4 regions of the Paenibacillus sp. FSL P4-0338 genome follow, and region 3 is predicted to be linked to each of the others. Evidence: riboswitches for the same ligand, from Rfam matches in the RefSeq annotation. Region 3 holds a riboswitch; each other region holds the start of a gene.
What was found. A riboswitch is a leader RNA that binds a small molecule or an ion and turns the genes downstream of it on or off. The one in region 3 is predicted to bind thiamine pyrophosphate.

Region 1 (7,903 bases), on a different contig from region 3:
CCAATTGCTGCGTCTGAGTGACTACATCGTCAATCGATGCTGCCGTAGTCATTCCTTCATCGCGGATCGTAGTCATTCCTTCTGCAAGGCACGCGGCCAAATATTCCGTATGATATCCGTGCAGCGGCTTATTCTGTATGTACTTGAAGCTGGTATGGGCATGGGTGTGAATAAACCCCGGCACAATGAACAGACCCTCTAGGTCGATCACTGTTGTTGCGGAGTCATACCCGGTTCTCCCGTGAATATTACTATGTTGTGTTATGGTGCCGAAGCGGCCATTAACAATCTCAATGCTTGTATGATGCAGCGGCGGCCGTCCGGTTCCATCGATTACAGTTCCGTTCGTCAGCAAGATGCGCTCATTCCCCATGATAGTAGCGTCCCTTCAGTTAAAGGTAGTTGTCGTTCCTCACAAAGTATAGGACATTCCCCCTGGCGGATATAGATAATATTCTTTTTGGAAACGTTCGTTGCTTACCGGACTATCGTTCCGCTATAGGTGCCGGTGAATGAAGATTGGCTGTTTGGGCGGCTGCCAGGTGTGGTAAGTAACATAACGTACAGCCAAGCAGGCACACTGCCTGATGCATAAACACCAGACCTTAAGCCATGCTAACATGATCAATCAACATTACTGTGGATAGCGAAAGGAGAATGGATTATGCCAGACACTAACAAACAACCTGTTAAAACCCTGCCGCCGCAGGTACAGGATCAACGCCCCGGAATTGAGAGTGAGATGAACCCGCTCCCGGAGTTTGAGACACCGGCGTACAAGGCAGCAGGCAAGCTGCTGGGCAAGGCCGCGCTCATTACGGGAGGCGATAGCGGGATCGGGCGTGCGGTTGCCGTTCATTTTGCCAAGGAGGGCGCGGATGTGGTAATCTCCTATTTGAACGAGCATGAGGATGCGGAAGAGACCAAGCGCCAGGTGGAACAAGAGGGCAGAAAATGCATTCTGATCGCCGGGGACATCGGGGACGAATGCTTCTGTCAAAGCCTGATTCGTCAAACCGTTGAAGGACTCGGTAAGCTCGACATCCTGATCAACAATGCGGCGGAGCAGCATCCGCAGGACCATATTGAGGACATCTCAGCGGAGCAGCTGGAGCGTACGTTCCGGACGAATATTTTCTCCATGTTCTATCTGACCAAAGCAGCCATGCCTCATCTTACAAAAGGCTCTACGATCATTAACACCACCTCCATCACGGCGTATCGCGGCAGCCCGCAGCTGCTGGACTATTCGTCCACCAAGGGAGCGATTCTCAGCTTCACCCGTTCGCTGTCGATGAATCTGGCCGATAAGGGCATCCGCGTGAATGCGGTAGCGCCCGGACCAATCTGGACCCCGCTGATTCCGTCCACCTTTGACGCGAAGAAGGTCAGTGAGTTCGGCGGCACCCAGCCGATGAAGCGCCCGGGACAGCCTGAAGAGCTGGCACCGGCTTATGTATACCTGGCCTCGGACGATTCCTCCTATGTGAGCGGACAGGTGATGCATGTGAACGGCGGCGAGGTTGTCAACGGATAAGAAGCAGCGTGACCATACTAATACACTATTTGCTTAGCAAATGTGGAGAAGCCAGCCGGGAGGCTGGCTTTTGTGAGACGAGAGACGAGGCAGGTATAGCCCTGACAGGAATAATATGCTAATATACAAAAAGCAAGGCCAAACAATAGCATAGAACGATCACTAGGGGTGCCGCAAGGCTGAGACGGGCGTAGTTGTCCGGACCCTTTGAACCTGATCTGGTTTATACCAGCGTAGGGAAGTGGAGAACGAATATTGCAGCGGGGTACACGGTGAGTACCGGTATTCCAGCTTCTATTCCAGACTGCTTCCTTTACGGGGAGCGGTCTTTTTTGTGTTGTGTTGTGGTGTAGATTGAGCTGGAACAGACAGGAGGAGAAGGGTATTGTACGAGATTCATGCGGTCTCGGACGGGCGGCTGCAGCCTGAAGCGCTGGCTGAATGGGCCGTGGCGGTGCATTCTATGGTGGATTATATCCATCTCCGGGAAAAAGCCATGTCCGCCCGGGAACTGCTGGCGGCAGCGCAGCAGATGCTTCAGGCCGGGGTGCCGCCTTCGAAGCTGGTCATTAATGACCGGATCGATGTTGCCCTGGCCGCCGGGGCAGGAGGTGTACAGTTAGCCTGGCATAGCCTTCCGCCAGCCGCAGTACGCGGCCTTGCACCGGGCCTGCGGATCGGCAGATCGGTACACTCGCCGGAAGTGGCGGCGGAGGCTGGAAGGCAGGGAGCAGACTTCTGCCTCTACGGGCATGTGTTCCCTACGGCTTGCAAGCCCGGACAGCAGGCACGGGGACTGGAGCAGCTGGCAGAGGCTGTCCGCTGGTGCCGCATACCGCTGATTGCGCTCGGAGGGATTACCCCGGGCAATGCCGGAGCGGTGCTGGCCCAAGGGGCGGCTGGCATTGCTGTCATGTCGGGAATCTGCGGAGCTCCAGACCCGATGGGAGCGGCCTTGGCCTACAGGGAAGCGGTTCACAGGGCGGCAGAGCAGTCTTGTAATGCATGATATGGATCAAGTAAAGGGCACAGCAGGAGGTGAACAGGCATGATTGTGACCGTTAACGGGATGCCACAGAGGTTCGAAGAGAGCTGCCGGACACTGGCGGATCTGCTGGCCCGGCCTGAGTGGGCCGGTAAGCTGGTGATTGTCGAGCTGAACGGTGAGCTTGCCGGCAGAGAGGCTTACGGAGACACACTGCTCAGCGAAGGGGACCGGGTGGAGCTGGTTCATTTTGTAGGCGGAGGCTAAACACGAAGACTTACCCCAGGAGGCGTTAATATGCAAGATCCATTGATGATTGGCGGAGTGACTCTAACCAGCAGACTGTTCATTGGCACCGGAAAATACAGCCGTAACACCCTCATTCCCAAGGTGATTACGCGATCAGGCTCACAGGTCATTACCGTTGCCCTGCGCCGGGTGGACCCGGAGAGCAGTGACAATATTGTCAGCCATATTCCTTCCCATATGACCTTACTGCCTAATACCTCTGGTGCGCGCACCGCAGAGGAAGCAGTACGGATTGCCCGGCTGGCGAGATCGGCGGGACTGGGGAACTGGGTGAAGATTGAGGTCATCAACGACCAGAAATATTTGCTGCCGGATAACATGGAGACCATCCGGGCGACCGAGATCCTTGCAGCAGAGGGCTTCGTGGTGCTTCCGTACATGAGTCCTGATCTGTCCGCCGCTCTGCGGCTGAAGGCAGCGGGGGCCGCAGCCGTAATGCCGCTGGGAGCGCCGATCGGGTCCAACCGCGGGCTGCAGACCAAGGAGCTGATCCGGATTCTGATCTCCGAGATGGATCTGCCGGTGATCGTGGATGCCGGAATCGGCAGACCATCCGAGGCGGCTGAGGCGATGGAGATGGGGGCCGCAGCGGTCCTGCTTAATACAGCGATTGCTACCGCCTCAGATCCGCTGCTGATGGCAGAAGCTTTTCGTGAAGCGGTATCCGCAGGGCGCAAAGCTTATCTCGCCGGACTGGGGCCTGTGGAGGAGACGGCGGCAGCCTCTTCACCGTTGACCGGGTTCTTGGCCTGACAGATGGATTAGGGAGGAGAGGAACGGCTATGAGCTTTTATGAGACGATGACCCGGTTGGAACAGCTTCCTTACGGGACGCTATGGAGCCGGTATACGGCAGAGGATGTGAAGCGCGCGCTTCGTGCAGAGCAGGTGGATGAAGAAGGGCTAATGGCCTTGTTGTCACCGGCAGCGGAGCCTTATCTGGAGGAGATGGCGCAGAAGGCGCACCGGTTAACGCGTACGCATTTCGGCCATGTGATGCAGCTGTTTACCCCGATGTATCTTGCAGATTTTTGCGTGAATCACTGCACGTATTGCAGCTTCAGTTCTATGTATGATTTTCCGCGCAAAAAACTGACGCTGGAGGAGGTCGCCCGGGAAGCAGAGACCATCGCAGCCACGGGCCTGCGCCACATTCTGATCCTGACCGGAGAATCCCGGAGGGATAGTCCGGCCGGTTATGTGAGGGACTGCGTGAATGTGCTGCGCCGCTATTTTTCCTCCGTCAGCATTGAAGTGAATCCGCTCTCGACAGCTGAATATGCAGAACTCAGAGAAGCCGGCGTGGACGGCTTAACGCTCTATCAGGAGGTCTACCACCAGGAGACTTATCGTGCGCTGCATGTAAAAGGACCCAAACGCGTCTACCGCAACCGGCTGGATGCTCCCGAACGGGGCTGTCAAGCTGGCTTTCGTTCAATAAATATCGGAGCCTTGCTCGGCATGTACGAATGGCGCCAGGAGGCGCTGGCAACGGCCCTGCACGCGAGGTATCTGCAGGACAAGTACCCGGAATGCGAAATCGGCCTGTCTACTCCCAGATTCCGGCCTTACTTAGGCGAATTCAACCCCGCAAGCGATGTTACCGACCGTGCGCTGGTGCAGATCATCCTGGCGTACCGCCTATTCCTGCCGCGCTCCGGCATCTCACTGTCCACACGCGAGCCTGCCGCTCTGCGCGATCATCTGGTCCAGCTCGGCATCACGAAGATGTCCGCAGGGGTATCCACCGAAGTGGGCGGACATTCCCTCGAAGGGGGCACCCCGCAGTTTGAAATATCGGACAACCGTAGCGTGGCTGAGATGGCCGAGATGCTGCGCTCGCAAAGACTCCAGCCGGTATTCAAGGACTGGGATATCCTGTCCGAGCCGCTTGGCTTGAGGTAGGCAAGCTGATTTGGCTTAGCTTGATGTGACCAAACTGGATGTCACTTAAACTGATCAGGCTAACCAAGCAACTTGAACAGACTAACCGAAGCAAGCTAAACTGACCAGACTAACCGTGCTTAACTTATCTGACCAGACTAACCGTGCTTAACGTAACCTGACCATACGCAAATAACCCGCTCATGGCGGGTTATTTGTATTGTATAAGCGTTGTAGGCTACGCGTGCTGACTTCTCCTTCTACCACTAAGGCGTGTGGGCCCGATGTATGCGAAAAACTGAGCACAATCGCAATGTGCCGTAGCAATGCTACATGGACTGAATGTGCGCTCCTCAGGGCTGACACTGGACGCGGTCAGAATGCAGTCAGATGGATAAATGAGCTTCTGCTTAAGAGCGGTATAAGGTATTCGCATTGTTCACACGTTAGTGTTCCAGCCAACGCTGGGAGCCAACGCTATGCGAATGCCGTACTCTATTTACTCTATAGGTTCGGGCTGCCCGGCAGACTGAACCTGACTCGCACTGGAGGACAGCTCGTCTAGCGACATCTCGAAGCCCGGAGCCATGTGTTCAAGGAAATATGCCATCTCAGGCATCTCCAGCACATGCAGCTTCGCGGCAGTCTGCTCCCGGGCGGCGGCGAATTCACGGTTGCCTGCGGCGACCTCCCAGACGCATTTCAGGTAAGCGTCAAGCACATCCGCTGCCTTGACGTAGCGGAGCAGTCCGGCATCTTCGGAGCCGGGCGGGCTGGTGTGCGGCTGCAGGAGCGGCGCGTAGACTGCGCTCAGCTCCGGCGGGATCATGGCCGCCAGCCTGTCGGCGGCCACCTGCTCCATCTCGCGGAAGCTCGACAGCAGACGCGAGTTGTTATGCTTCACCGGCGTGGCGATGTCGCCGGTGAAGACCTCGGTGGCGTCGTGGAACAGCGCCATCGTGGATGCACGGTCGGCGTTCAGCGACCGGCCGAAATGGGCATTGCCGATGGTGCACAGCATGTGCGCCAGCAGGGCGACCTGGAACGAATGCTGCGCCACGTTCTCCGGGGCGGTGCTGCGCATGAGGCTCCAGCGCTGGATATATTGCAGCCGGTAGAGATAGGCAGAGAAATGGTAGTTCAATTTTGAGGTAACCCCTTTCATGAGCAGCTTAATGTGCTATTATAGTAACTAATTGTACCAGAGTTAGGGCCGCTTGAACCAGATGGAGAGGAGACTGAATGAAGATGCAGCATTTTGAAGAGAGCATTTATAATTTGATTGTAGAGACCTCCACGAACCTGCCGGGTGATGTACGCCGGGCGGTAGCCAGAGGGCGGGCGCTGGAAGACCGGGCGACACGCTCCGGACTGGCACTAACCACGATAGCGCAGAATATCGGGATGGCGGAGCAGCAAATATCGCCGATCTGCCAGGATACGGGGATGCCGACTTTTATAATCCATACGCCGGTGGGCGTGAATCAGATAGAGATGAAGAAGGATATTCACAGCGCAATTATCCGTGCTACGAAGAACGGGAAACTGCGTCCCAATTCCGTGGATTCGCTAACAGGCGAGAACAGCGGGGATAATCTGGGGGCAGGCACTCCGGTGATTCACTTCGAGCAGTGGGAGGAAGAGAGCATTGATGTCCGGCTGATCCTGAAGGGCGGCGGCTGCGAGAATAAGAACATCCAGTACAGCCTTCCGGCAGAACTGGAGGGACTCGGCAAAGCCGGACGCGACCTCGACGGTATCCGCAAGTGCATTCTGCATTCCGTGTACCAGGCGCAGGGCCAAGGCTGTAGCGCAGGGTTCATTGGCGTAGGTATTGGCGGCGACCGTACCACGGGCTATGAGCTGGCGAAGAAGCAGCTGTTCCGCAAGGTCGAGGATGTGAATCCTGTTGAAGATTTGGGCAAGCTGGAGAATTACATTATGGAGAATGCCAACAAGCTCGGAATCGGCACGATGGGCTTCGGCGGTGAAGTGACGCTGCTGGGCTGCAAAATCGGAGTGATGAACCGGCTGCCAGCCAGCTTTTTCGTCTCTGTGGCCTATAACTGCTGGGCCTTCCGCCGTCAGGGCATTCTGGTCCATCCGGCTACCGGTGACATTCAGGAATGGCTGTATGAGAGCGGCACCGGGATATCCGTTGAGGGGGAAGCAGCACCGCAGCCTGTTGCTGAACCTGTGGGTGTAGCAGCGGCAGAAGGGACAGCTTCCGGCGTGGTGCCAGAGGATGCTACGATTCCTGCGGCACCGGCTATTGTATCCGGTACGGTTGAAGCAGCTTCGGATGCGGCCGTCTCAGGGAATAGGGCAGTATCCGAATCGGCAGGAGCAGCTTCCGTTGGCTCCAGCGGCTCGCGTGAGATCCGCCTGAGCACACCGATCAGCGAGGAGGATATCCGCAGCTTGCGCGTCGGTGATGTGGTTATTCTCTCCGGCGAGATGCACACCGGCCGCGATGCCCTACACAAATACCTCATGGATCACGACACCCCTGTCGATCTGAACGGTGCCGTCATCTATCACTGTGGCCCGGTCATGCTGAAGGATGAAGAAGGCTGGCATGTGAAGGCGGCTGGCCCGACGACCAGTATCCGCGAGGAGCCGTATCAAGGCGATATTATCAAAAAATTCGGTATCCGCGCCGTAATCGGCAAAGGCGGTATGGGACCCAAGACCCTCCAAGCCTTAGGTGAGCACGGCGCAGTCTACCTCAATGCAATCGGCGGTGCAGCACAGTATTACGCAGAATGTATCAAGAAGGTCAACGCGGTAGACTTCATGGAATTCGGTATTCCTGAAGCCATGTGGCATTTGCAGGTGGACGGCTTCGCAGCGATCGTCACCATGGATGCGCACGGCAACAGCCTGCATGCTGATGTCGAAAAGGATTCCGCCGCAAAGCTCGCCCAGTTCCGCGAGCCGGTGTTTAAGTAATTGAGTAGATTGTTCCTGCTTCGCGATAGTATCTAACAAACTGTAATATAAGCTAGCTGGATATCCCGTTAGACTAGACCTCCTTCATTTCGCTGAAGGAGGTTTTTTGGCGATTGCGGAAATTGCGCAGGGCAACCTCCTTTGGAGGATGAGGTGAGTGAATAAGGGGGGACGCTGCTGCGTAACGGGAAGTTGCTTGGGAGGGGAAAGGAAAGGATAAATAAAAGCTGGATGCGG
Region 2 (7,903 bases), on a different contig from region 3:
GCCGACGGAAAGGTGATCCTTTCGAAAACCAAAGCCATTGTTAAGCCCGGGGATACGGTCTACTGGTCTCCTCCAACTGATAAATCCATTCAATACACTGTCTCTGACAGCAGTCTGGAGATTACAGCCTTCAAGGGTAGCACCAAGCTGGGCAGCAGCTCGATCCAGGTCCTTTCACAAGATCACATCACATACACAGGCAAATTAGTTTCTAAATGAGGAAATTTGACCCGCTCAACCGGTTGAGGAATTGCAGGGCGCGCGGGTTCTTCGTCTCCTCCAGCACCTCCCGGGGGGTTCCCTGCTCCAGAATAACTCCGTTGTCCATCAGGATGATCCGGTCGGCCACATCGGCCGCGAATTTCATCTCATGGGTGACGATGACCATTGTCATTCCTTCCCGGGCCAGCTGCTTGATAACCTTCAGCACCTCGCCGACCAGCTCAGGGTCAAGCGCCGAGGTCGGCTCATCGAATAGCAGCACCTCCGGCGAGGCCGCCATGGCGCGGGCTATCGCTACACGCTGCTGTTGGCCGCCGGACAGCTGATGCGGATACGCATCTGCCTTGTCTGCCAGACCCACCTTGTCCAGCAGGGCCAGCGCTTTGCTGCGCGCTTCTTCCTTAGAACGCTTTTGCACCGTGACCTGTCCCTCCATCACATTGCCGATCGCCGTCATATGCGGGAACAGATTATAAGACTGGAATACCATTCCTGTCTGCTGGCGCAGGGACAGTACGGTACGCTGTGGAATTTTGGCGCCTGGGGTGAAATCCAGCTTAATCGTGTTCAGCATAAGACTGCCCTTGTCGGGGGTCTCCAGCAGGTTGAAGCAGCGCAGCAGTGTGGTTTTGCCGGAGCCGGAAGGTCCGATGATGACCATTACCTGGCCGTGTTCAACGGTGATATCCACACCTTTTAGCACTTCCAGCGGCCCGAAAGACTTATGTAAATCGCGTATTTCAATCATGCCTGTGCCTCCTTAACCTTAACTGGCCGAATACCGGTCCAGCCGCTTCTCCAAATAATTCTGCAACGCCGACAATACGGAGCAGAACAGCAGATAGAACAATGCCGCTTCGCAATATAGCAGCAGGGGTTCATAGGATGTCGCCACAATCTGCTGGGCTTTTCTAAAAATCTCGACATAAGTAATACTGGCCGCAAGCGAGGTATCCTTAACCAGGCTAATAAAAGAATTCGATAACGGAGGAACCGATACACGGGCAGCTTGAGGCAAGATCACCCGTCGCAGAGCCTGCTTCCGGCTCATTCCCACAGAGAACGCGGCTTCCCACTGGCCCTTGTGGATAGACAGAATAGCAGCCCGGACAATCTCCGAGGAATAGGCCCCGACACTTAGCGTGAACCCGATGACAGCGGCGATGAACGGATCAAGCACAATCCCGGCGGCGGGCAGTCCATAGAAAATAATGAACAGCTGCACCAGCAGCGGCGTTCCCCGGATCACCCAGACATAGAAACGGGCAATCAGTCTCGGAAGCCTCAAGGAGGACAGCCGGGCAAGTGCAGTAACCACCGCCAGCAGCAGCCCAAGAATAAAGGATACTACCGCAAGCGGAAGGGTAAAAGCCACCCCCGCTTTGAACAGAGGCAGCAGTGAATCGAGAAATATTTGTATTTGGCGGTCATCCATCATTTCGATACGTCAGCGCCAAAATACTTCTCGGAGATCTTAAGGTAGGTTCCGTCGCTCTTCATAGCGGTCAGCGCTTCGTTCACCGCCTGCACCAGCTCGTCATTCCCTTTCAGGAAGACTGCGGCACTATGCGAGCCTTCGGCAATCTCATCCACCTTCTTGATCTTGATATCCGGCTTCTGCTTCTTCAGGTCGAGGTAGGACAAGCCGTCATTGACGGTAGCATCGATCCGGCCGGAGGTCAGCAGATCAATCGCCTGATTGAAGCCCTCGGTGGATACGATCTCAGCACCGTTGTCTGTGGCGATTTTGCCGAGGTTGCTGGTGAGCGACTGGCCGGCTTTTTTACCCTTGAGATCAGCGAAGGTCTTAATATCCTGATTATCCTCGGGGACGATCAGCACAGCCTTGGAGACAATATACGGATCGGAGAAATCATATTTCACTTTACGCTCATCGGTAATGGAGACTTCATTGAAGATCACATCGAAGCGCCCCGCATCCATCCCGGCAAAAATCCCGTCCCACTGTGTCTCGATGAACTCCGGCTTCACACCCAGGCGCTTGGTCACTTCTTCGGCGATCTCGACATCGAAGCCCGTCAGCTTGCCGTCTGCATCATGGAAGGTGAACGGTGCATAGGTTCCTTCGGTTCCGATGCGCAGCTTGCCGCTGGCTTTGACGGCCTCAAGGCTGTTCTGCTCCCCGGAAGCTGCACCCTCTGTAGCAGCAGATGTGGGTTCAGCCCCGGTATTGCCGCCCGTTGCTGTCTTGTCCGTATTGTTGCTTCCGCAAGCCGCAGCCGTGACCATGGTCAGGAGCAGCATAATAGTTAGACTTAGTTTTTTCATTCGATGAATCCCCTCTCGTATCTTCTCTGCAAGCACCGTGTTTACCGGCAAAAAGAATCGTAACACCGGGGTGTTACCTGCGTCAACAACTTTTTCCGATTATATTCATCGGATTTGTATTGTATTGATTTTCAATAGCTTAGCTTGCCCCAATTTCTGTTCCTGCATCAGGATATCCAGAAGAGAAATCAATACAAAAAGCGACTCTCCGAGAAAAGGAGAATCGCTGCTCTATGCACTACATAAGCTCTGCTTCTATATGGGCATTACTATACGTGCATGATTTCTGGTGCTGCCTGTTCCTTAGAACGTTCAGTTCCGGAATGGCGGCCCCGGCGCAGCAGCAGTCCAAGGACCGCACCGCCAAGCGCGACAAACATCATAATGTGGAACGTATCTGCGAAGCCCTGCGATAATACAGTTTGCTTAGCCAGCAGCAACGCTTGCTGTGAAGCGCCTGCGGTACTTTTCCCGGCAGCTGCCGCCGCTTCCTGCATCTCTATGCCGCGCGCAGTTGTTCTTGCGGTCAGAATCGTAACCAGCGTCGAGACGGCCAGCGAAGTAATTACCTGCTGCATCGAGTTCGTCAGCGAGGTTACCCGGTTCACCAGATGGCTGGGTGCCTTATTGAGCAGATGCGTGTTCATTGGCATCATCATCATGCCCATTCCCGCCCCGCACATGATCAGCGGAAGGATCAGGTCCCGGCTCTGTGTGGTAAGATCTACATGCGAATACTGGAATAACGCGCCGGAGACCAGACTGAGACCGCAGACCACAAGCCAGCGCACACCGATCCGGTCGAACAGTATCCCGGCAATCGGCATCATCAGCCCGGAAGCGATCGCTTGCGGCAGCAGCGTCAGACCGGTATCAAATGCGCCGAAGCCGCGGGCCTGCTGCAGAAATTGCGGGAGCAGGAATAACGCGCCATATAAGCCGAATTGGGCAATCCACTGCACGATGATTCCTGTCGTGAAATCTACGGATTTCAGAATCCGCAGCTCCAGCAGCGGTGTCTTGGAGCGCAGCTCTGCGATGATAAAAGCGATTAGCGCCACAGCGCCCAGCAGCAATCCGATCAGCGTTTTCTCAGAGGTCCAGCTCTGCGCGCCCTGGCTAACCCCGTAGGTTAACGAAGCAAAGGCCAGCGGGCCAAGAACCATACCTAGCTTATCCATGCCGGGCACGCTGTTCTTCGCAGCATTCGGCAGCTTGCGCAGGCCAATCAGCACAGCAATGATGCCAATCGGAATATTAATGAGGAAGATCCAGCGCCAGGAATGATATTCAACCAGCCAGCCCGACAATACCGGACCAATAGCCGGTGCGAACAGGACGGGAATGCCCATAATGCCCATGACTACGCCAACCTTGCTTTTGGGAGCCAGTCTGTACACATAGGCCATCCCGACAGGGAGCACACAGCCGCCGCCCAGTCCCTGAATGACCCGGAAAACAATCAGCCATTCGGCGCTGCTTGGTGTAGCGCACAGAATCGAGCCTATCGTGAACACAATAACCGCCGTCAGGAAGACTGTCTTGGCTCCGAACCGGTCAGACAGCCAGCCTGACAGCGGAATAACTGAAGCTTGAGCCAGCATATATCCGGTAACTACCCACTGCAGCGTATGCAGATCCGTCTTGAAATCCACCACCAGCCTGGACAAAGCTACATTCATCGCCGTACTGTCCAGCACAACCATAAATACTCCTGCAATAATAGCCAGCAGCGGAACCAGAATACTGGACAGCCGGAAATCGGCTTCCTGCTTCAAGGTCTGATCCATGTCTCTTCTCCTCCTAAAGCTGTCCGCGTTCTACATTGACCTGCGGGCAGATTGTTCTATATAATGAGTGAACGGACAACTGTCCGTTAGTGCAATTCATAGTCTACGGACAATTGTCCGTGGTGTCAATTCTTTTATTTATTTTTCTGTAAATCACTGATTTATTTCTGAAAGGGGTTCTCATGAACAAGCCAGACACCGATGCTGCGCAGCTCCATCCGTCAGCTCCGCAAGCCATAGAATCCGCTCCGCCCGTGTCCGCCGATCCTTATGTCCAGCGGATTCTTGAAGCTGCCCGCCAGTTGTTCACCGAGAGCGGACTCGAGGCGGTCAGCATGTACAGCATTGCCAAGCGGGCAGGCATAGGGCAAGGCTCCCTGTACCGCCGTTTTACGGACAAGGGTGAGATCTGTTCTGCCCTGCTGAAGGGCAGCGCAGATCAATTCCTGTCCGGGCTGGAGCAGCAGGTCGCTGCCAGTGCCGGTGAAGCCCCGGCGCTCGCTCAGCTGCAGAGCAGCATTGAGCAGATTGCCGATTTCATTGAACAATATGCCGAGCTGTTGAATATGATCAAAGCCGAGTTCACCGGCAAGAAGCAGCTGACCCAGTTTGAGCATCCTTTTTTTCAGCGGCTGGGGGTGATGATGACAGAGCTGCTAGAGCGCGCTGCGGCAGGTGGTGAGATTATTGACATTGATCCGGCCTTTGCGGCCACAGCCCTAATCTCTGTCCTCAGTCCCGATCTGTACCTGTATGAGCAGAAGCGGCACCACGCCTCCAAGCTGGACATCTCCCGGGGCATCGTCACTTTGTTCGTGACCGGTCTGGCGAAGCGCTGACCGCCTGCCCTTTACAAGAGGAGAATTTGTGGTATATTAAGTAGCAATTACGAATTCAATAGCAACATTATTCACTAGGGGAGTCGGCCGACTGAGACGGAGCTTAAGCTCCGGACCCTTTGAACCTGATCTGGATCATACCAGCGGAGGGAAGTGGAGCAGAATGTATCAGTGGTTCCCGTCACAGGGCCTCAGCTGACTGTACCTTCCGCCCCATTCATTGCCTCCGGGAATGAATGGGGCTTTTTTGTGCTCCGTACAGTATCTATACCAATTCCAAGGAGGCTTCGTACATAGTCTTATGATCAATATTAGCAATCTGTCCTATGTCTTCGGGACCGGTTCGTCCCGGACACCCGTATTCTCAGGGCTATCCATGAATGTGCAGCGCGGCGAATTCATTTCTATCGTAGGCGGAAGCGGATGCGGCAAAAGCACTTTGTTCAAAATCATCGCCGGTCTGCTGGAGCCGGGCAGCGGCAGGATCACGCTTAACGGAGCTGATTCAGCAACAGCAGCGAAAAGACTGGGTAGCGTGGCCTACATGCCGCAGCAGGATCTCCTCCTGCCTTGGCGCACCGTATTGGACAATTGTCTGTTGCCCTGGGAGCTTAAGCGCAGCCGTCCCAAAGCAGCCGCTATTGCCGAGATCCGTACCCTGCTACACCGTTTCGGCCTTGACGAGACCGAAGGGGCTTATCCGCAGGAGCTGTCCGGCGGGATGCGCCAACGTGTGGCGGTCCTCCGCACTGTGGCGGCCGGGAATGACCTGCTGCTGCTCGATGAGCCGTTCGGGGCGCTCGATGCCATTACGAAGCGTTCGCTGCAGCGTTGGCTGCTGGAGTTATGGGCGGAGCTAGACAAGACGGTGCTATTCATCACCCATGACTTGGAGGAGGCGCTCTTGCTCAGTGACAGAATCTATCTAATGACTGGCCGAGAGGACGGCGGGATACAGGAATTCTCAGCCAGTCTCCCTCGTCCGCGTCATCACAGTCTGAACTATGAACCGCAGTTCGCCGCCCTGCGCCAGAAATTGGAGCTGAAGTTATATGAGAACCGCCGCTCTTAGAAGATTGCTCCAGCATTACGGTCCGGCGGCCCTGCTCGCCCTGCTGGCGCTTGCGGTCTGGGAGTCAGTAGCCCGGCTGGGCCTGGTTCCTCCCTTCATCCTTCCGGCTCCATCTGCGATCTGCATGGCTGTGCTGGAGGAACACCGCTTGTTATTCGCGGTACATCTGCCTGCTACACTGCTTGAGGTGCTCACAGGCTTTGCACTTTCTGTGGTCTGCGGCAGCCTGCTGGGCATCGCCATGCACCTGTTCAGTCCGCTGGCCAAGGCGCTGTACCCGCTGCTGATTATCAGCCAGACGGTTCCGCTGATCGCCCTCTCGCCTCTGTTCATCATGTGGTTCGGCTACACCTTGTGGAGCAAGGTCGCCGTTGTCTTCCTGACCGCTTTCTTCCCGGTGGTCATCGGCACCTATGACGGCTTGTCTAAGAACACGGACGCCTACCGGGAGCTGCTGCTTACGTACGGCGCGAACCGTTGGCAGATTCTCTGGAAGGTGGGCGTTCCGCTGGCCTTGCCTTCTTTTTTCTCCGGACTGAAGCTGTCGGCTGTGTACTGTGTGATCGGTGCAACGATTGGGGAATGGCTTGGGGGCAGCCAAGGGCTGGGCTATTTCAGCCGCAGAATGGCAGGGAATCTGCAGAGCGCCAAGATGTTCGCTGCTGTTGTCTTATTATCCGTACTCGGTATCCTGCTGTTTCTGGCAGTCGCCGCGCTGGAGAAGATTATTTTGAAGAAAAGAGGACGTTATTCATGACTACTATCCGCTATACCCGTTATCTGCACAATGCAATTTCAAGGCCAGCCATGCTGCTGTCCGCTCTGCTCCTCTGTATGCTGCCTGTACTGGCAGGCTGCGCCAATACGAATAGTCCCGCGGCCTCCGGCTCTTCAACTGGTACTACTGCCACTTCTGAGGCTGGGGCCGGGACTGGAGCTGAAGGCGCAGCCCATAAGCTGACGATTATGCTCGACTGGTATCCCAATGCTGTCCACTCCTTTTTGTATGCGGCAGAGGCTGAAGGTTATTTCGCGGAGGAGGGCCTTGAGGTTGAGATTCAGATGCCGGCCGATACCAATGATGCGCTGAAGCTTGTTGCTGCGGGGAAGGTAGATCTGGCACTCAGTTATCAGCCGCAGGTGCTGATGGCACGGGGCGAGCAGATTCCAGTCAAGTCGATCGCTGCGCTGGTGCGCCACCCGCTGAATCATCTCATGGTATCCGCAGACAGCGGCATTACCCGCCCGGGAGAGCTGTCAGGCAAGCAAGCCGGATATTCCTCCGTTCCGTTATATGAAGCGATGCTGAAGACGATGGTGAAAAGCGACGGCGGGGACCCTTCATCCCTCAAGCTGGTGGATGTCGGCTTTGATCTGATTCCTGCTCTCTCCACCGGACGGGTGGATGGAATTATGGGCGGGTTCATCAATCATGAGCAGCTGATTCTGGAGCAGCAAGGCCATCCGGTCCGCTCCTTCAATCCCGTAGATTACGGGGTCCCGGATTATTATGAGCTGGTACTGGCCGCCAGTGAGCAGGGACTGCAGGATTCGCAGGGCTTTTATCAGAAATTCGTGGATGCCATCAGAAAAGGCCAGCAGTATGTAGCCGATCACCCGGATGAAGCACTGAAGCTGCTGCTTGCCCATCAGGAGGACACCGCGACGCTGGATGAAGCGATTGAACAGCG
Region 3 (7,903 bases):
AAAACTAATCTGGATCGGCTGTCTCTCCTATTTCGTAATCGGCCTTGCCCATGTCGTCCTGGGCTCCATTCTGCCAGTGCTGCTCCAGCATTATGACCGCAGCTACAGTGCAGGGGGCGAGCTGATCTTCAGCCAATTCGCGGGCTTCCTGGCCGGCGTACTGGTCTCGCCGCTGCTGAACCGGCGGTTCGGCAAGCGCGGCGGCATTATGATTGCCACCGGCCTGCTGCTGTGCGCCGAGATTGCTTATGCCTTCCTCCCGCCCTGGGGCTGGATGTACGTAATTGCCGTAGCCGCAGGGTTCGGCTTCGGGATGATCGAAGCCGTCATCGGCACGATTATTATAGCCGCAGTCACCGAAGGAACAGCAGTTGCCATGAGCCGGCTGGAGGTGCTGTTCGGTGTCGGGGCGCTGCTCATGCCGCTGGCGGCCAGTCCGCTGATTGCCGCAGGGCAGTGGCGGCTGGCCTTCCTGATCGTTGCCGCCTTCTCCCTCCTCTCGCTGCTCTTCTGGGCGAAGAGCAGATTCGGCCCGCTGGACAGCGCGCTGGATGAGCGGCCTGCCCGCCCTGACCGCGCTGCGGCAGCGGGAACCGCCAGAAGATTATCCTTGCCCTACAAAGGCAAGCAGTGGGTCGTGCTTGGCTTGTTCATTCTGTTCTTCTTCCTCTATGTAGGCACCGAGATGAGCCTGGTGAATTTCATGCCGGCGATCTTCATCGCGAAGCTGGGCATGAGCGAGGCCACGGCTGCGCTCACGGTGACCTTCTTCTGGCTTGCTATGTCGGCAGGCAGACTGTTCGCCGGTGTCATTGCCGAGAAGATTTCCTACCGTATCTATGTGCTCGTCAGCTGCTTTGCCGCTTTGCTGCTGCTTATCATTTTCCCGTTCGCCGGTCACCGGCTTGCCGCCTTTGCGATCATTCTGCTGCTTGGCCTGTTCATGTCCGGCATCTTCTCGATCGCGCTGGTCTTCTCCAGCAAGCTCCTGCCCGGCGCAGAAGAATCGACGCCCAGCATTATGATCGCCTCCGGCGGAATTGGCGGCGCGGTGCTGCCGCTGCTGACCGGCTGGTCCATGGATCATCTGCAGATCGCCCAGACCTCGGGACTTTTGGCCGCTTTTGCCGCACTGTTATTCGTGCTGAGCGTGACAGCCTGGAGAATCGGGTAATTATAGCTGACAAGGTCCATATTCTGTGAATAAGGATGGAACCCACACATGGCTGAACTGCATTCTGAGCCCACTCTGCATACCGCCTTGCTGCAATTCATTTTCCCCTTTTCAATTAAGGCGGAAGTCGATCAAGAGCTGATTGAGAGTCTGCAGGAGGATGGATTTACGCGTTTTTTTCTGGAGAACAAGGAACTGGAGCATGCTTATTACGGGGAGAATCACTGTGTATCCCATGAGAAAATGGAGCGAAGCTATCTTCCGTTTGCCGCCCATGTCTTGTTTCCGCGTGAGAAGGACAAGGATTCCTTTCGCCGCTTTTCCCGGGCCAATGATCTGCTGTGCGGGCTGCAAATGCCCTTTCGGACGGTTCCCTTCCGCGTGCTCTCGACCGATGTGTTCCTCTGCCCGTTCGAGCTGGGCTTCCTGACGGTAAGAGTGGCTATTGAGGAGGAGAACCTCCCCTTCAGCATGGTGCTGGAATTCGCCGACCGGTTCCGCAATCTGGAGGATGTCAGTGTTCAGGATGAGCATACTTTCATTCATTGTCATAAGAAGTCTTTTGCCCGGGTGGAGGATTTCGTGTTCAGGCATCTGGCAGCGGGGCTTGAGCCGTATCTCGATCCTGCGGAGACGAATGGCAATTATTTCGAGACCCTGCCCTTCTTCGTCGATGAACGGATGCTGGTGCAGGCCTTCTACGGCGTTAATCTCCAGGAGGATGAGGAAGAGATCAGTGTTGAAATGCTCTACCGGGCCTCCCAGGTGGACGGTCTGAACATTGACGGCACCCCCTACATGAGTGCGAGTGATCCGGACTATATCAAGCAGTACACCCGGGAGCATTGCTATAGCCGCTGGGGGCCGGACACCTATTATATGACCAATGAGCAGACCTTCTGCTGCGTGAGCCGGGCTACGCCTGCGATTGCCGCAGGCCTGATCAGCCAGATGTACGGCGAGTATTATTACGGAATGCTGCTGAGTATTTTTCATAAAATCGTACTGCTGAAGCTCGCCAACCTCCACTCCCGACTGCGCATCAACCACGATAACGACGAGATCGAGAATCTGATCTTCCTGATCAACAAATTCTCGGCCAAATTCTACTTCCTGGAGCTGATTTCGCAGTCGCAGGGGCGTGAGATTTTTTTTCAGCTGCGTAAGGTGTATGGCAATGATGCCTTGTTCGATGAGGTGAAAATGACCCTGAATGACCTATTCCAGTATCAGGACAAATTCCAGGCCAAACGGCGGGATACGCTCCTGATGGTGCTCACGGTATTTACGGTCATCAGCGGAATCTACGGGATGAATCAGGTAATCGAGGATCTGAAGGGCCAGATCGACTGGAGCAAAATGCTGGAGTACTCCGCGTTCGAGTATCTCGCTATGTTCCTGACCTTCTCGGGGATCACCGTCAGTGTCGGCTTAACGCTGAGAGAGCTCTGGAACGGTATCCGCAGCCGCCGCAAGAAGCGGCATTATACGAGGGATTAAGATACAGAGGGTGGACAACGGCGAAGCTGCCGTCTATAATACACCGTAAGAACATAGCAATACCCGTGAACTTTATAGAACCAGGGGTGCTGGAATTGGCCGGCTGAGATTGTATCCCACAAGATACTGACCCTTATACCTGATCTGGATAATGCCAGCGTAGGAATCTTCATTCGGCACAGTGCCTTAAGCAGTACTGAAGCTGAAGTCCCCTCACGCAAGTCACTGGCGTCCCGATCATCGGGACGCTTTTTTGATTCTAAGGATGTACAGGAATAAGGTTTCTGTAAGCTCTGAAGACTAGGGGTTGCTGGAAGGAGAGAGAAAGAGAAATGGGAGTCAAAAAAACAGTCACACTACTGCTCAGCTCCATGCTGCTGCTCACTGTAGCGGGATGTGGCGGCGGGAACAACAGCGGGAATGCGGGAGCCAGCGCCCCTGCTGCCGGGAACAGCACGGCTGCACCTGATGCAACCGCAGCCGCACCCACGGATGCACCTAAGGTGCTGACCCCGGTCAAGATTGCCCTGGACTGGACGCCGAACACCAATCATACCGGCCTGTATGCCGCCAAGGAGCTGGGCTATTACGCGGAGGAAGGTCTTGACGTGCAGATTGTACAGCCTGGCGCTGCCGGATCTGATACGATGGTCACTTCCGGTGAAGCCCAGTTCGGCATCAGTGCCCAAGAGGCGCTGACCCTGGCCCGTCTGCAGGATGTACCGCTGGTGTCGATCGCTGCAATCATTCAGCATAATACCTCCGGGTTCGCGGCTCCGAAGGACCGCAACATTAAGACGCCGAAGGATTTCGAAGGCAAAACCTACGGAGGCTGGGGCTCCCCTGCGGAGCAGGCTGCCATGAAAGCCATCATGGACCCCGAAGGCGGGGATGTCTCCAAGGTGAAGCTGGTGAATATCGGTGAAGCGGACTTTTTCACAGCCGTGAAGCGGGATATTGACTTCGCCTGGATCTTCTATGCCTGGACCGGCGTAGAAGCCGAGCTGCGCGGGGAGCCGCTGGATATGCTGTATCTGAAGGATTACGCTCCGCAGCTCGATTACTACACCCCGGTGCTGACCACCAGCGAGAAGGAGATCGCCGAGCATCCTGAAGTGGTGAAGGCCTTCCTTAAGGCTACGTCCAAGGGATATCAGTACGCTATCGATAACCCGGAAGAAGCCGCGACGGTCTTGTCCGATGCTGTACCTGATCTGGACCCCAAGCTGGTGCTGGCCAGCCAGAAATGGCTTAGCCCGAAATACAAGGACGACGCCCCGCGCTGGGGTGAGCAGAAGCTTGAGATCTGGAAGAATTACGCCGACTGGATGTACGGCCTGAAGCTGCTGGATAAGCCGCTGGATGCGGAGAGTACGTTTACGAATGAATTTTTGCCGGAATCATAATGAACCCGCATGGCGGGAATCTTATACTTAACTTGGAGAGGAAGGATTCATCATGGCTAATACATTGCTGAGCATTCAGGTCATTCCGAAGACACCGAACAACGAGGATTCTATCCCATACGTGGACAAGGCCATTGAGGTCATTCAGAAGTCAGGCGTGAAGCATCAGGTGAATCCGCTGGAGACCACGATGGAAGGTGAGCTGTCCGATCTGTTGGATATTGTGCGTGACATGCATGAGGCGCTGATCGCTTCCGGCAGTCCGAGTGTGATCTCACAGATCAAGATCGCCCATAATCCGGGCGGCATCAGCATGGATAAGCTGACGGAGAAATACCGGCCGTGAGAAGCACCTGGAAGCTAGTGTGGCCGCCCCTTGTGGCGGTCCTCTTTTTTGTCGGGATATGGCAGCTATCGGTCATGGTGTTCGACATCCCGGCTTACCAGCTGCCCAGCCCTGCGGATATCGCGCGTGAGTCGAAGAACAACGCCTCCGGGATCTGGGAGCACACCGCTGCTACGCTGCGGCTGACCCTGATCGGCTTCCCTGTCGGCACAGGCATTGGCCTGCTCACCGCCTTGCTGCTGCATCTGCTGCCCTGGCTCAAGAGAGCGCTCTATCCGCTCCTGATCCTCAGCCAGAATGTGCCTTCTATTGCGCTTGCCCCGCTGCTGCTGATCTGGTTCGGGTTCGGCCTGCTGCCCAAAATCATCCTGATCACCCTCGTCTGCTTCTTCCCCGTAGCTGTTGCAGCCATGGGCGGACTGGCCCAAAGCGACCGGGTGATGATGAATTATATGAAGATGGCCGGTGCGGGCAAGTGGCAGATCTTCACCCGGCTGGAGCTTCCCGGCTCCCTGCCCTCCCTGTTCTCCGGGCTCAAAATCTCGGCCACCTATGCGGTGATGGGCGCAGTCGTGGCCGAATGGATCGGCGCCGACAAGGGAATCGGCTACTATATGCTGCTGCAAAAGTCCTCTTACCGTGCGGACCGGATGTTCGTGGCCATCGCCATCATCGTGCTGCTGAGTCTCGTATTATTCGCGCTCATTGCCCTGCTGGAGAGATGGCTGGTGCGCTGGAAGCCGCGTAAGGATGCTTAATGTGTACAGAAGGATCATCCACAACAGAAGTAACCATAATGAACAGAGGGAGGCTGGGCGAATTGTCTGAGCTTACGAGGATTGAACTGGAGAAGGCGGACGGAGACGGACGCCTGCGCACTCAGAGTGTGCCGCCTGCGCTCGAAGTCAGCGGCATCTCCAAATCGTTCACGCACCGCCGCCGGGAGACGCAGGTGCTGAATCAGGTGTCCCTGACCGTGGAGCCGCAGGAATTCGTCTCCATTGTCGGCCCGTCCGGCTGCGGCAAAAGCACGCTGTTCCATATTATCGGCGGCCTTACACTGCCGGATACCGGAACGGTGAGCATGAACGGCCTCCCGGTGACCGGGCAGCGCGGCAAGATCAGCTATATGCCGCAGCAGCCCGCGCTGTTCCCGTGGCGCAGCACGCTCGACAACGTTCTGCTTGGCGGCGAGCTGCAAGGCGCCCCCAAGCGGGAGGCCCGCGAGACTGCGCGCCACTGGCTGGCGAAGATCGGCCTGGGCGGCTTCGAGCGGGCCTACCCGCACATGCTGTCCGGCGGCATGCAGCAGCGGGCCGCCTTTCTGCGGGCCATGCTCGCGCCGCAGGAGCTGATGCTGCTCGATGAGCCGTTCAGCGCACTCGACGCGCTGACCCGCGAGCAGATGCAGCGCTGGCTGCTGGAGCTGTGGGAGGAGAACCGCCGCTCCGTGCTGTTCATCACCCATAACATCGAAGAGGCGTTGCTGCTCTCCACCCGCATCTATGTTTTCTCGGGGCGTCCCGGCTCCGTCCTCCACACCGTGGAGGTCCCTTTCCCGCGCCCGCGCCGTGAAGAGATCGCCGATTCGCCGGAGTTCCTTCGGATGCGGCGTCAGCTCTCCCAGTGGATGCGCGAGGAGCAGGCGAAGAGCCAGAGTTAAGAGGGGTTGCTGCGCTGGTGACTTAGCAGGAAAGGTGGCGTGGCGCCCCCTGCTATACATAACAACAGCCCTCGTGACTCGGCACTGCCTTGCCTGTAGCAGCATAACTCTGCCTGATTGTATTTAGTGCAATAGAATCTTCAATATTCCGGACAAAATTCACTTCTGCTGTATTTCGTACAGCAGATTTTGTATATTTGCCCAAAAATACCACTTTCGCAGATTTCTGCTGTACAGAGTACAACAGAATCGGATTTGCTGCGGATTCAGGGAACATCTGTTGTATAAAATACAATTGAGCTAACCATTCCACCCATAGCTGTATTACGTGCGATTAAAAGCAGCCAAAAACATAGTTTGTCTTCTGTAGCTGCAATTGGTACAACTAAGTTAGCCCCAAAGGGGTGAAATCCAGGATAAACAGTTAGTTTAATTGCACCAAATACAGCTATATAGAGATTCGGCGGTACATCAGATGATTTAGTTGTACAGAGTACCCCAGGCCGTCCTACATCCAGCCCTTGTCCTCTGCCAGCCGCACCGCTTCGATCCGGGTCTTGACCGCAAGCTTGCTGAGGATCTCCGAGATGTAGTTGCGGACAGTACCGTAGGAAAGGTGGAGCGCCGCAGCGATCTCACCGGCGCTGCGGCCCGCTGCGGCCAGCTTCAGAATCTCCCGCTCCCGGTCGGAGAGGGGGTTCTCTTCGCGCAGGCTGCCGAAGACCAGCTCGGGCGAGACCTCACGGCCTCCGCCCATCACGCGGCGAATGGCATCCGCCAGCTTATCCACCGGCTCATCCTTCAGCAGATACCCCTGAATTCCGGCCTTCACTCCGCGCTCGAAATAGCCGGGACGGGCGAAGGTGGTCAGGATAATAATCTTGGTGGCACAACCCCACGATTTCAGTATCTCCGCCACCTCCAGGCCGCTCATCAGCGGCATTTCAATATCCATCAGGCATACATCCGGCTGGACACGTTCGATCAGGGCCAGCGCCTCCGCCCCGTCCCCGGCTTCGCCCGCCACCTCAATATCATCCTCCAGATCGAGCAGCGATGCCATCGCGCCGCGCAGCAGCCGCTGATCCTCGGCAATTATGATCCTGATCATGCTGTTTCCCCACCCTTTCCATCCTTCACTACTCTTGGTGTAACCACCGTTAGCCGGGTTCCCCCGCCGGGTCCCGGAGCCAGCGTCAGCGAGCCGTCAATCAGGGCCAGCCGCTCGCCCATCCCCTTCATGCCGTTGCCGTCCCGGCGCTCCGTCCCCCCTGAACCGCTCGCTTCTACCCCTATGCCGTTATCCTCCAGTGTGATCTGTACCTCGCCGGGTGTCATTACGATGCTAATCCGGCATTGGTCCGCACGGCTATGCTTAACGATGTTGGTAATCCCCTCCTTGATGCAGAGGCTGAGAATATTCTGCGTCAGATCGGATACACCCGGCAGCGCTGCATCTCCCTCTACCTCAAGCGCGATCTCCGCGCTGCGCAGCATCTCCGCCGCCTCAGCCAGCTCTTCGGCAACTGAGACTGCACGCATCTCAGAGACCAGCTCCCGGACCTGGCGCAGCGCGGCCCGCGAGGTCCGCTGGATCTCACGGGCTTCCGCCTGTGCCCGCTCGGGATTCTTCACCACCATTTTCTCAACAAGCTGGCTCTTCAAGGTAATAAGCGACAGGGTATGCCCCATCGTGTCATGCAGATCACGGGCGATGCGCATCCGTTCCTCGCGCTTGATCATTTCCTTGATCTGCTCGTTAGCCTGGTCCAGCTCCTTCTCCAGCACCCGCCGCCGGTTAATGGAGCGGATGC
Region 4 (7,903 bases), 330 kb from region 3:
TTCTCCTTGCGGCTGTAGTGCTTGTCGAGATCCAGCAGCAGACTCAGGTCCTCCAGCAGTTTGAAAATAATCTCATCGCTGGCGTTCTTCTTGAACTTATCCGCATGCAGCTCCAGCCGGAAGTTGACCAGACGCTCGATCTCGCGGTTCTCCAGCTTGAACGTATGCACGGGATGACCGGGCTGCTCCTCGGGCTTAGAAGAACGGTGAATTTGTTCAATCGAGCCTTTGAAAATCGCCGTATGCACGGAGCAGAGGCGCTGTACTTCCTCTACCGGAATGCCTTCCTCGGTCATTAGGGAGTGCTCCATGGCGGAGATTTCCTCCACCGTAACATCGCCTACCGCCTCTTCAAATCGTGCCTTAACCTCCTCCACGCTTTTGCCCGCATGCAGCTCCTTGATGATCTCTCTCAGCATAGCCTGGCGGCGTGTCTGTTCCGGAATATCGACCTCGCGGTTATTAATCAGTTCGCTCATCGTAATCTCTCCTTCTATTCTATAATCTCGAAACCATGCTGCTGAAAGGCCAGCCGAACGGTTTCTAGCTCTATTTTCTTTAATTTCATTCCTTTGGACAGGGTCATGAATCGTCCTGCAGTCTGCAGCATTCCAGGCTTCGCAATATCACGAAAACCCAGCTCCACCATGATCTCAACAATTTCCGGGTGCCTGGTTACCAGCTCAAAGACCGATTCATCCAGCTTCAACGCTTTGCTCATCCTTTTGCACACCTCACTAATGAGAATTCTTCTCAGGCAATAGCTTAGCATAGGGTACAGAGGTGAATTGTGATTGTAATCACTAACTATAAAAAGACTATCCCCGCAAGCCTTTCAGCTTGGGAGATAGCCTGAGAATGTTACGATTCCGCTGTATTAGCAGCTAAGTTAGAGTGATTTGCTCCATCTATGGGAATTACGGATATCATGCGAAATCCGCATGCTGCAGAACTTAGGACCACACATCGAACAGAAATGCGCCTGCTTCGCCCCCTCCGCCGGCAGGGTCTCGTCATGATACGCGAGCGCTCTTTCCGGGTCGAGGGAAAGATGGAACTGGTCGCGCCAGCGGAACTCGAACCGCGCCTTGGACAGCGCATCGTCACGGTCCTGCGCTCCCGGATGTCCCTTGGCAAGGTCTGCAGCATGTGCAGCAATTTTGTAGGTAATGACGCCTTCGCGCACATCATTCTTGTCAGGCAGGCCTAAATGCTCCTTAGGGGTAACGTAACACAGCATCGCCGTGCCGAGCCCCCCGATCATCGCGGCTCCGATGGCCGAAGTGATGTGATCATAGCCGGGTGCAATATCCGTAGTCAGCGGCCCAAGCGTATAGAAAGGAGCTTCCCGGCAAATCTCAAGCTGCTTGTCCATATTCTCCTTAATCTTGTGCAGCGGCACATGCCCCGGACCTTCAACCATGACCTGAACATCGTGCTTCCAGGCTAGTAGGGTCAGTTCTCCCAGCGTCTCCAGCTCGGCGAACTGAGCTTCGTCATTGGCGTCGGCGATTGAGCCGGGACGCAGGCCATCCCCAAGTGAGAAGGCCACATCATACGTCTTCATAATCTCACATATATCTTCGAAGTGTGTGTACAGGAAGTTCTCCTGCTGATGAGCCAGGCACCAGGCGGCCATAATCGATCCGCCCCGGGATACGATGCCAGTCATTCTCCGGGCAGTCAGCGGAATATAGCGCCGCAGCACCCCTGCATGAATGGTGAAGTAATCCACTCCCTGCTCCGCCTGTTCAATCAACGTGTCACGATAGAGCTCCCAGGTTAAGTCCTCGGCAATGCCGTTCACCTTCTCCAGCGCCTGGTATAAGGGCACTGTACCGACCGGCACAGGAGAATTGCGGATAATCCACTCCCGGGTGGTATGGATCTTGGAACCGGTGGAGAGATCCATAATGGTGTCAGCCCCCCAGCGGGTCGCCCACCGCATCTTCTCCACTTCCTCTTCTATAGAAGAAGTGACCGCAGAATTTCCGATGTTCGCATTGATCTTCACCAGGAAGTTACGGCCGATAATCATCGGCTCACTCTCCGGGTGATTTATATTGGCCGGGATAATGGCACGGCCCGCTGCCACTTCATCCCGTACGAACTCCGGCCGGGTATTCTCGCGGATCGCAATATACTCCATTTCCGGTGTTATAATCCCTTGCCTTGCATAATGTAGTTGAGTTACATTACCGCCTGTATAGGCCCGCTGGGGATTCCTGCGCAGTCCTGGACAAGCTTCGGCGGCAGCCCCTTGTCTGCGGATTCCGTTATCCTCCGGCCGGACGGCTCTTCCGGTGTATTCCTCCGAATCGCCACGCTCCGCAATCCAGCTTGAACGGTGCGGCGGCAGCCCCCTCCGAATGTCAGTCTCTTCCGCGGCATCCGTGTAAATACCGCTTGTGTCATAGACACGCAGCGGAGCATTCTCCTCTTCCCCGGCAACGCCTTCGGTTCTGCTAAGGCTGATCTCACGCATCGGAACTTGGATATCCGGGCGTGAGCCCTCCACATACACTTTACGGCTTGCGGGGAATCCGGAAAGATCCACCTCTTCGTTTTTACCCATTCCTGTCATTTCAATCTCCTCCTCTTCGCTCTGTACACTCATCAGATAAGAGGTCACGCAGCAGATTGAGCTGAAGAATCTATAGATTCCTGCAAGTCAAAAAGCCGCTCCACCTGGAGCGGCTTTATTAAAGAAACAGCCAAATAAGACTGTACTCAAAAAAGGTCCGACTCCACTTTCCTACGCTGGTATGATCCAGATCAGGTTCAAGGGTCCGGAAATTCAATTTTCCCGTCTCAGCCTATTCAGGCTCCCCTAGTGGGTATCTTATCTAATTAAGTACATTTTACCTGTGCGGGTAATTGTTGTAAACCCGTTATTTGTCCAGCGATTCGCTCCAGTCGTGCACCATCGTGCCTTCCAGGAACTTCTCGGCATCCATAGCGGCCATACAGCCGGTTCCCGCTGCCGATATCGCTTGGCGGTAACGGGTGTCCTGCACATCGCCGCAGGCGAATACACCCGGGATGTTGGTCTCGGTGGTACCCGGATTCACCACGATATAGCCATTAGCATCCGTATTGATCTGCCCGCCCAAGAAGGCTGTGTTCGGTGTGTGTCCAATCGCTACGAACACACCGTCTGCCTCTACCAGCTCTGTCAGACCTGTCTCATTATTAAGCACCGTAAGACCCTTCACTCCGGTCTCTCCTACCGTTACTTCTACCGGTGTGCGGTTCAAGGCCCAGGTTACCTTGCTGTTGTCACGCGCCCGGTCCTGCATGATCTTCGAGGCCCGCAGCTCGGGACGGCGGTGAACCAGCGTTACGCTGGAAGCAAAACGGGTCAGGAAGCTGGCTTCCTCCATGGCAGAGTCACCTCCGCCGACGACGACAATCTTTTTATTACGGAAAAAGAAGCCGTCACAGGTCGCACAGGTGCTGACCCCACGGCCCACATTCTCCTGCTCGCCCGGGATGCCCAGATATCTTGCAGAGGCCCCGGTTGAAATAATGACTGACTCCGCTTCCAGTACACCCATTCCGTCCACTGTTACCTTGAACGGACGCTGTGAGAAGTCCACCGACTCCACCCAGCCGTTCTTGAATTCAGCGCCGAAGCGTTCTGCCTGCTTGCGCATATTGTCCATCAGGTCCGGACCCAGAATCCCTTCAGGGAAGCCTGGAAAGTTCTCCACTTCTGTTGTCGTTGTCAGTTGTCCCCCAGGCTGCAAGCCTTCAATTACCAGCGGGCTCAGGTTCGCACGCGCCAGATAAATGGCAGCAGTCAGCCCGGCCGGGCCTGTTCCGATTACAATCGTTTTGTACATTACATTGGCCTCCTTACAAGTAGATGTTCTTACAACAGCAATTGCTTCAAATACGGGTAGTGGACGGCGATAAGCCGCTGGTTCCTGGCAGTATCCCCTTGGGTCCGGGAGCAGCCGCAGGCTCCTGCTCTTCGCCGGGCGAACCGCCGGCTTCATTCAGGTTCTCCCCGATCAGCCGCTGAAGGCTGAACAATGCTGCCTCCTGCAGGCGGTCCTCCTGCAGCGGCTCCTGCTCCAGAACTCCGCGCAACACCTCAGACATCTCCTCGTCCTCAATCCAGCGGAGAGCCTCGGTCACCTGAAGCTTCGTAGCAGAATCGCCGTAGCGCAGCGCCCAGAAGAACGAGGCACGCAATAGCGGATTATTCCGCACTTCTTCAGTGAATCTGCCCGTATTGCCCTTCCACTGCTTCAGCTGCTCCTGGAAAGGCAGCTGATAATTATAGCTGACAGTAGGCATAGGATGTCCTTCTGCACGGGCCTGCTGGAGCTGGGACAGGAAGAACGCAGGGACAGCGGAAGCTGGGTCCAGCTTGGCTGCCTGTCTCCAGCAGCGCAGCGCCTCATCAAGTCTTCCGCTATTGCTTGCCGCCGCTGCACAATAATGATACAGCCCGGCGTCTCCGGCGACCTCCTCGTCCTTCAGCAGACGGCGGAAATGGCTGTAAGCGGCGGTGTGCCGGCCCAGGATACCCATGGTTGTGGCCATTTTGAATACATGCTCCTGATGGAACGGCACCGTTGCTTCAAGCATCCCCAGCAGCGTCTCAAGCTGCCCCTTGTCCCCTGCATACTGCAGGAAGATGGCCATATTGCACAGAGCGTGCAGATTGCCAGGGTCCTGCTTGAGCACTTCATTCAGACATTCCTTCGCCTTGGCGAACCGGCCCATATAGAAATGGGCGAGTGCCAGATTATTATGCGCAGCCAAAAAATCCGGGGTGCTTGCAATGATCTCCTCCAGCAGCTCTACAGCCTGAGGGAACTTGCCTTCCTCCAGCAGACTTCGCGCCTGGTCATGCTCTACGACTCCCTCACGGCTGCGGATACGCACCAGCGGAGCAGGCCGGTTCAGCTCATATTGCAGCAGCTCCATCAGTTCTTCGGATTCGGTCATGAACTCGCCGTCAGCATCCTCTTCCAAGTAGGTGACCAGCGAACGCTCCGCCTCTTCAAAGCTTTCCATATTAGCGAAGTTATTAGCCATATAGAAATGGCATTCCGTCATAGCAGGGTCGATCTTCTCCAGAACATGGATAAGAATCTCGTTAGATGCGGTATAATTGCCCATCTCAGATAATATACCCGCCATATTGCAATGATTCACCGGATTATCCGGCTCATATTCAACAGCTTTGCGAAAATTTCTTAATGCCTTATCATATTGAAAGCGGTCCAGCGACCGAACGGCTCTTTCAAAGAAAAAATTGGCATCCAGAGTGACCGGAATGATGTTACTGTTCTCCGCGACATTCTCTGAAGTTCTCTCAATCATGGAAGCAAGGCACCTCCCTTTTGTCAGCTTCCCTAGCCTTACCTGTTCGTTTCCATTTATGGTCTCGGCTGTCTTCTTCACACAGTATACCACATGTGGCAACGAGATTCTCAATCTCAAGAGAGTGCTAACGGGAGTGAAAAGATTGGAAAAATACAGCCTTAGGGCCTGCTCACATCTCATTCACAAAAAAGACGCGGGAGTTAAATCCCCGCGTCTCTGAATAGCTTATCTATGGAACCGCCCTCGATGATAATGCGCGTGGCCTCCGCCAGCATGGGGGCTACCGAGAGCACTGCGAATCTGCTGGAATGCTCGTCCGGCAGGGCAATGGAATCGGTAATGACAATCTCGTCGATATTGGGATGGTCCATCCGCGCAAGCGCATCTCCGGAGAACAGTCCGTGTGTAGCACAGACGATGCTGTTCCGCGCCCCCCGCTCCTTCAGGCCCTCCACCACATTGACGATAGTCGTTCCGGTATCAATAAGATCCTCGATAATGATCGGCGTCCTGCCTTCCACATCACCAATGACATGGGTGATCACCGATTCATTATGAGCCGGACGCTTCTTAATCATGATGGCGAACGGCGAATCCAGGCGGCTGGCCAGCTTCTCCGCCATGGATGCGCGTCCCGCATCCGGGGAGACCACGACCAGATCGGTAAGACCCTTCACCTTCAGATAACCGCTGATCAGATCAAGCGCGGTCAGATGATCGACCGGAATATTGAAGAATCCCTGTATGGCTGCGGCATGCAGATCAATGGTAATTACGCGCGTTGCACCGGCGGTGGTCAGCACATCGGCGACCATTTTGGCCGAGATTGGTTCACGCGGTGCTGATTTGCGCTCCTGCCGGGCGTACCCGTAATAAGGAACGATAATGTTCACCGTTCTGGCCGATGCGCGCTTGGCGGCATCAATCATGACCAGCAGCTCAACAAACAGCTCGTTAATCGGATGAGCCAGGGATTGCACCAAAAATACGTCGCAGTTCCGGATGCTCTCTTCATAATGCACATAAATCTCGCCGCTTTTGAAACGGGTCAGCTTGATCTGGCCAAGCGGCGCACCAAGGCGCTCCGCAATATCAGCGGCAAGCTTCGGATTCGACGAACCGGAAAAAATCCGTAATTGATGATGCATAGTACCCTCCTGGGATTATAATTTATAATGCTAACGGCACATTGGTACGGCGGCGTCCTTCAAAAACGGCCAGCTCGCGGAAGCCGGTGCGCCAGAGCATGTCCCGGGCCTCTGGTAAGCCGTCTCCCAGCTTCATGGGATCATGCGCATCAGAGCCAACCGTGAGCGGAATACCCAGCTCCAGCGCCTGAACAAGAACATGCTCTGCCGGGAACATCTCGGCGCACGGCTTGGTCAGCCCGGAAGCATTCAGCTCCATGGCGATTCCGCTGCGGGCGATGACCTTCAGCGTATCCAGCTCAAGCGCTCTGGCCTCCGCCAGGTCCTCCGGCGTCCGGGGGCCGTAACCGAACCTTTTGATGACGTCCATATGTCCTATAATATCATATAATCCCGATAACGCCGACTTCTGTACAGCATCATAATAACGGCGGTATACCGCCATTACATCCCGGCCTTCCCAGCCATGGGTCTGCCGGTGGTCGGTAATGTCCCATTCTCCCAGGAAATGCACCGAACCAATCAGGTAATCCCACGGATAGGGTGCCAAAAGCTCGCGGATCTGTTCCTCATACCCCTCAATATAATCCGCCTCCAGCCCGACCCGCAGCTCAATCGTGCCCCGGTAGCGCTCCTTCAGCGACAGGCATTCCTCCACATATCGCGGAAGCTCCGCAAGAGGCATAGCCATCTCGGGATAGTAGCGGTCCGGGTCGACATGGATAAGCGGCAGATGATCCGACAGCCCGAGCTGCTCAAGCCCCAGAGCGATGCCCCGCTGCACATACTCCTCCAGCTTCCCGACCGCATGGCCGCAGCGTTCATGATGGGTATGATAATCGATGTGCATGCTGAAAGTTCCTCCTAATCCCGACGCGGCCGTTCATGGCGGGCGCTCAGCTCTTCCAGAATCTCATCCAGCGGAAGCTTGCGCTCCTGCAGCAGCACGAGCAGGTGATAGATCAGATCGCTGACCTCCAGGCGAAGCTCAGCATTATCTTTGTTTTTGGCGGCAATGATCGTCTCGGAGGCTTCCTCACCGACCTTCTTCAGGATCTTGTCCACGCCCTTGTCGAACAGATAGGTGGTATACGCTCCCTCCGGACGGTTCACCTCACGCTCGGCAATGACACGCTCCAGCTCACCGAGTACCGCAAATCGGCCGCTCTCTGCTTCAGCAGCATTCACGGCAGCCCCGGCAGTGTCAGTTACGGTTGCCGGTGAATCAAGCGGAATCTCGCGGAAGAAGCAGCTGTTCTCCCCGGTATGGCAGGCCGGACCCTCCGGCACTACCTTCACCAGCAGCGTATCGTTGTCACAATCGTACTGGATCGAGGTAATCGCCTGCGTATTGCCGGACGTCCCCCCCTTATGCCACAGCTCGCTGCGTGAACGGCTCCAGAACCAGGTCT

Region 1: another riboswitch for thiamine pyrophosphate. It lies ahead of MKZ07_RS00830 (thiamine phosphate synthase); the one in region 3 lies ahead of MKZ07_RS25710 (ABC transporter substrate-binding protein).
Region 2: another riboswitch for thiamine pyrophosphate. It lies ahead of MKZ07_RS04785 (ABC transporter ATP-binding protein); the one in region 3 lies ahead of MKZ07_RS25710 (ABC transporter substrate-binding protein).
Region 4: another riboswitch for thiamine pyrophosphate. It lies ahead of thiC (phosphomethylpyrimidine synthase ThiC); the one in region 3 lies ahead of MKZ07_RS25710 (ABC transporter substrate-binding protein).

Annotation. Positions count from the first base shown of each region.
Region 1 is NZ_JBBOCG010000001.1:197,579-205,481, forward strand. It holds gene MKZ07_RS00820 (amidohydrolase family protein) at 1-373, opposite strand, end outside; gene MKZ07_RS00825 (SDR family oxidoreductase) at 665-1,537, shown strand; TPP riboswitch at 1,692-1,794, shown strand; gene MKZ07_RS00830 (thiamine phosphate synthase) at 1,923-2,546, shown strand; gene thiS (sulfur carrier protein ThiS) at 2,586-2,789, shown strand; gene MKZ07_RS00840 (thiazole synthase) at 2,820-3,584, shown strand; gene thiH (2-iminoacetate synthase ThiH) at 3,614-4,735, shown strand; gene yfbR (5'-deoxynucleotidase) at 5,214-5,858, opposite strand; gene MKZ07_RS00855 (fumarate hydratase) at 5,963-7,666, shown strand.
Region 2 is NZ_JBBOCG010000001.1:1,105,245-1,113,147, reverse strand. It holds gene MKZ07_RS04815 (hypothetical protein) at 1-219, shown strand, start outside; gene MKZ07_RS04810 (amino acid ABC transporter ATP-binding protein) at 212-970, opposite strand; gene MKZ07_RS04805 (amino acid ABC transporter permease) at 989-1,657, opposite strand; gene MKZ07_RS04800 (amino acid ABC transporter substrate-binding protein) at 1,657-2,511, opposite strand; gene MKZ07_RS04795 (DHA2 family efflux MFS transporter permease subunit) at 2,781-4,301, opposite strand; gene MKZ07_RS04790 (TetR/AcrR family transcriptional regulator) at 4,484-5,140, shown strand; TPP riboswitch at 5,207-5,309, shown strand; gene MKZ07_RS04785 (ABC transporter ATP-binding protein) at 5,442-6,212, shown strand; gene MKZ07_RS04780 (ABC transporter permease) at 6,193-6,969, shown strand; gene MKZ07_RS04775 (ABC transporter substrate-binding protein) at 6,966-7,903, shown strand, end outside.
Region 3 is NZ_JBBOCG010000002.1:370,364-378,266, reverse strand. It holds gene MKZ07_RS25720 (MFS transporter) at 1-1,174, shown strand, start outside; gene MKZ07_RS25715 (hypothetical protein) at 1,223-2,674, shown strand; TPP riboswitch at 2,747-2,857, shown strand; gene MKZ07_RS25710 (ABC transporter substrate-binding protein) at 3,007-4,080, shown strand; gene MKZ07_RS25705 (thiamine-binding protein) at 4,133-4,426, shown strand; gene MKZ07_RS25700 (ABC transporter permease) at 4,423-5,184, shown strand; gene MKZ07_RS25695 (ABC transporter ATP-binding protein) at 5,184-6,089, shown strand; gene MKZ07_RS25690 (response regulator transcription factor) at 6,598-7,200, opposite strand; gene MKZ07_RS25685 (sensor histidine kinase) at 7,197-7,903, opposite strand, start outside.
Region 4 is NZ_JBBOCG010000002.1:36,231-44,133, reverse strand. It holds gene MKZ07_RS24305 (DUF438 domain-containing protein) at 1-479, opposite strand, end outside; gene MKZ07_RS24300 (DUF1858 domain-containing protein) at 494-721, opposite strand; gene thiC (phosphomethylpyrimidine synthase ThiC) at 890-2,584, opposite strand; TPP riboswitch at 2,736-2,842, opposite strand; gene trxB (thioredoxin-disulfide reductase) at 2,892-3,845, opposite strand; gene MKZ07_RS24285 (tetratricopeptide repeat protein) at 3,892-5,340, opposite strand; gene MKZ07_RS24280 (ribose-phosphate diphosphokinase) at 5,544-6,491, opposite strand; gene hisJ (histidinol-phosphatase HisJ) at 6,514-7,341, opposite strand; gene hisIE (bifunctional phosphoribosyl-AMP cyclohydrolase/phosphoribosyl-ATP diphosphatase HisIE) at 7,356-7,903, opposite strand, start outside.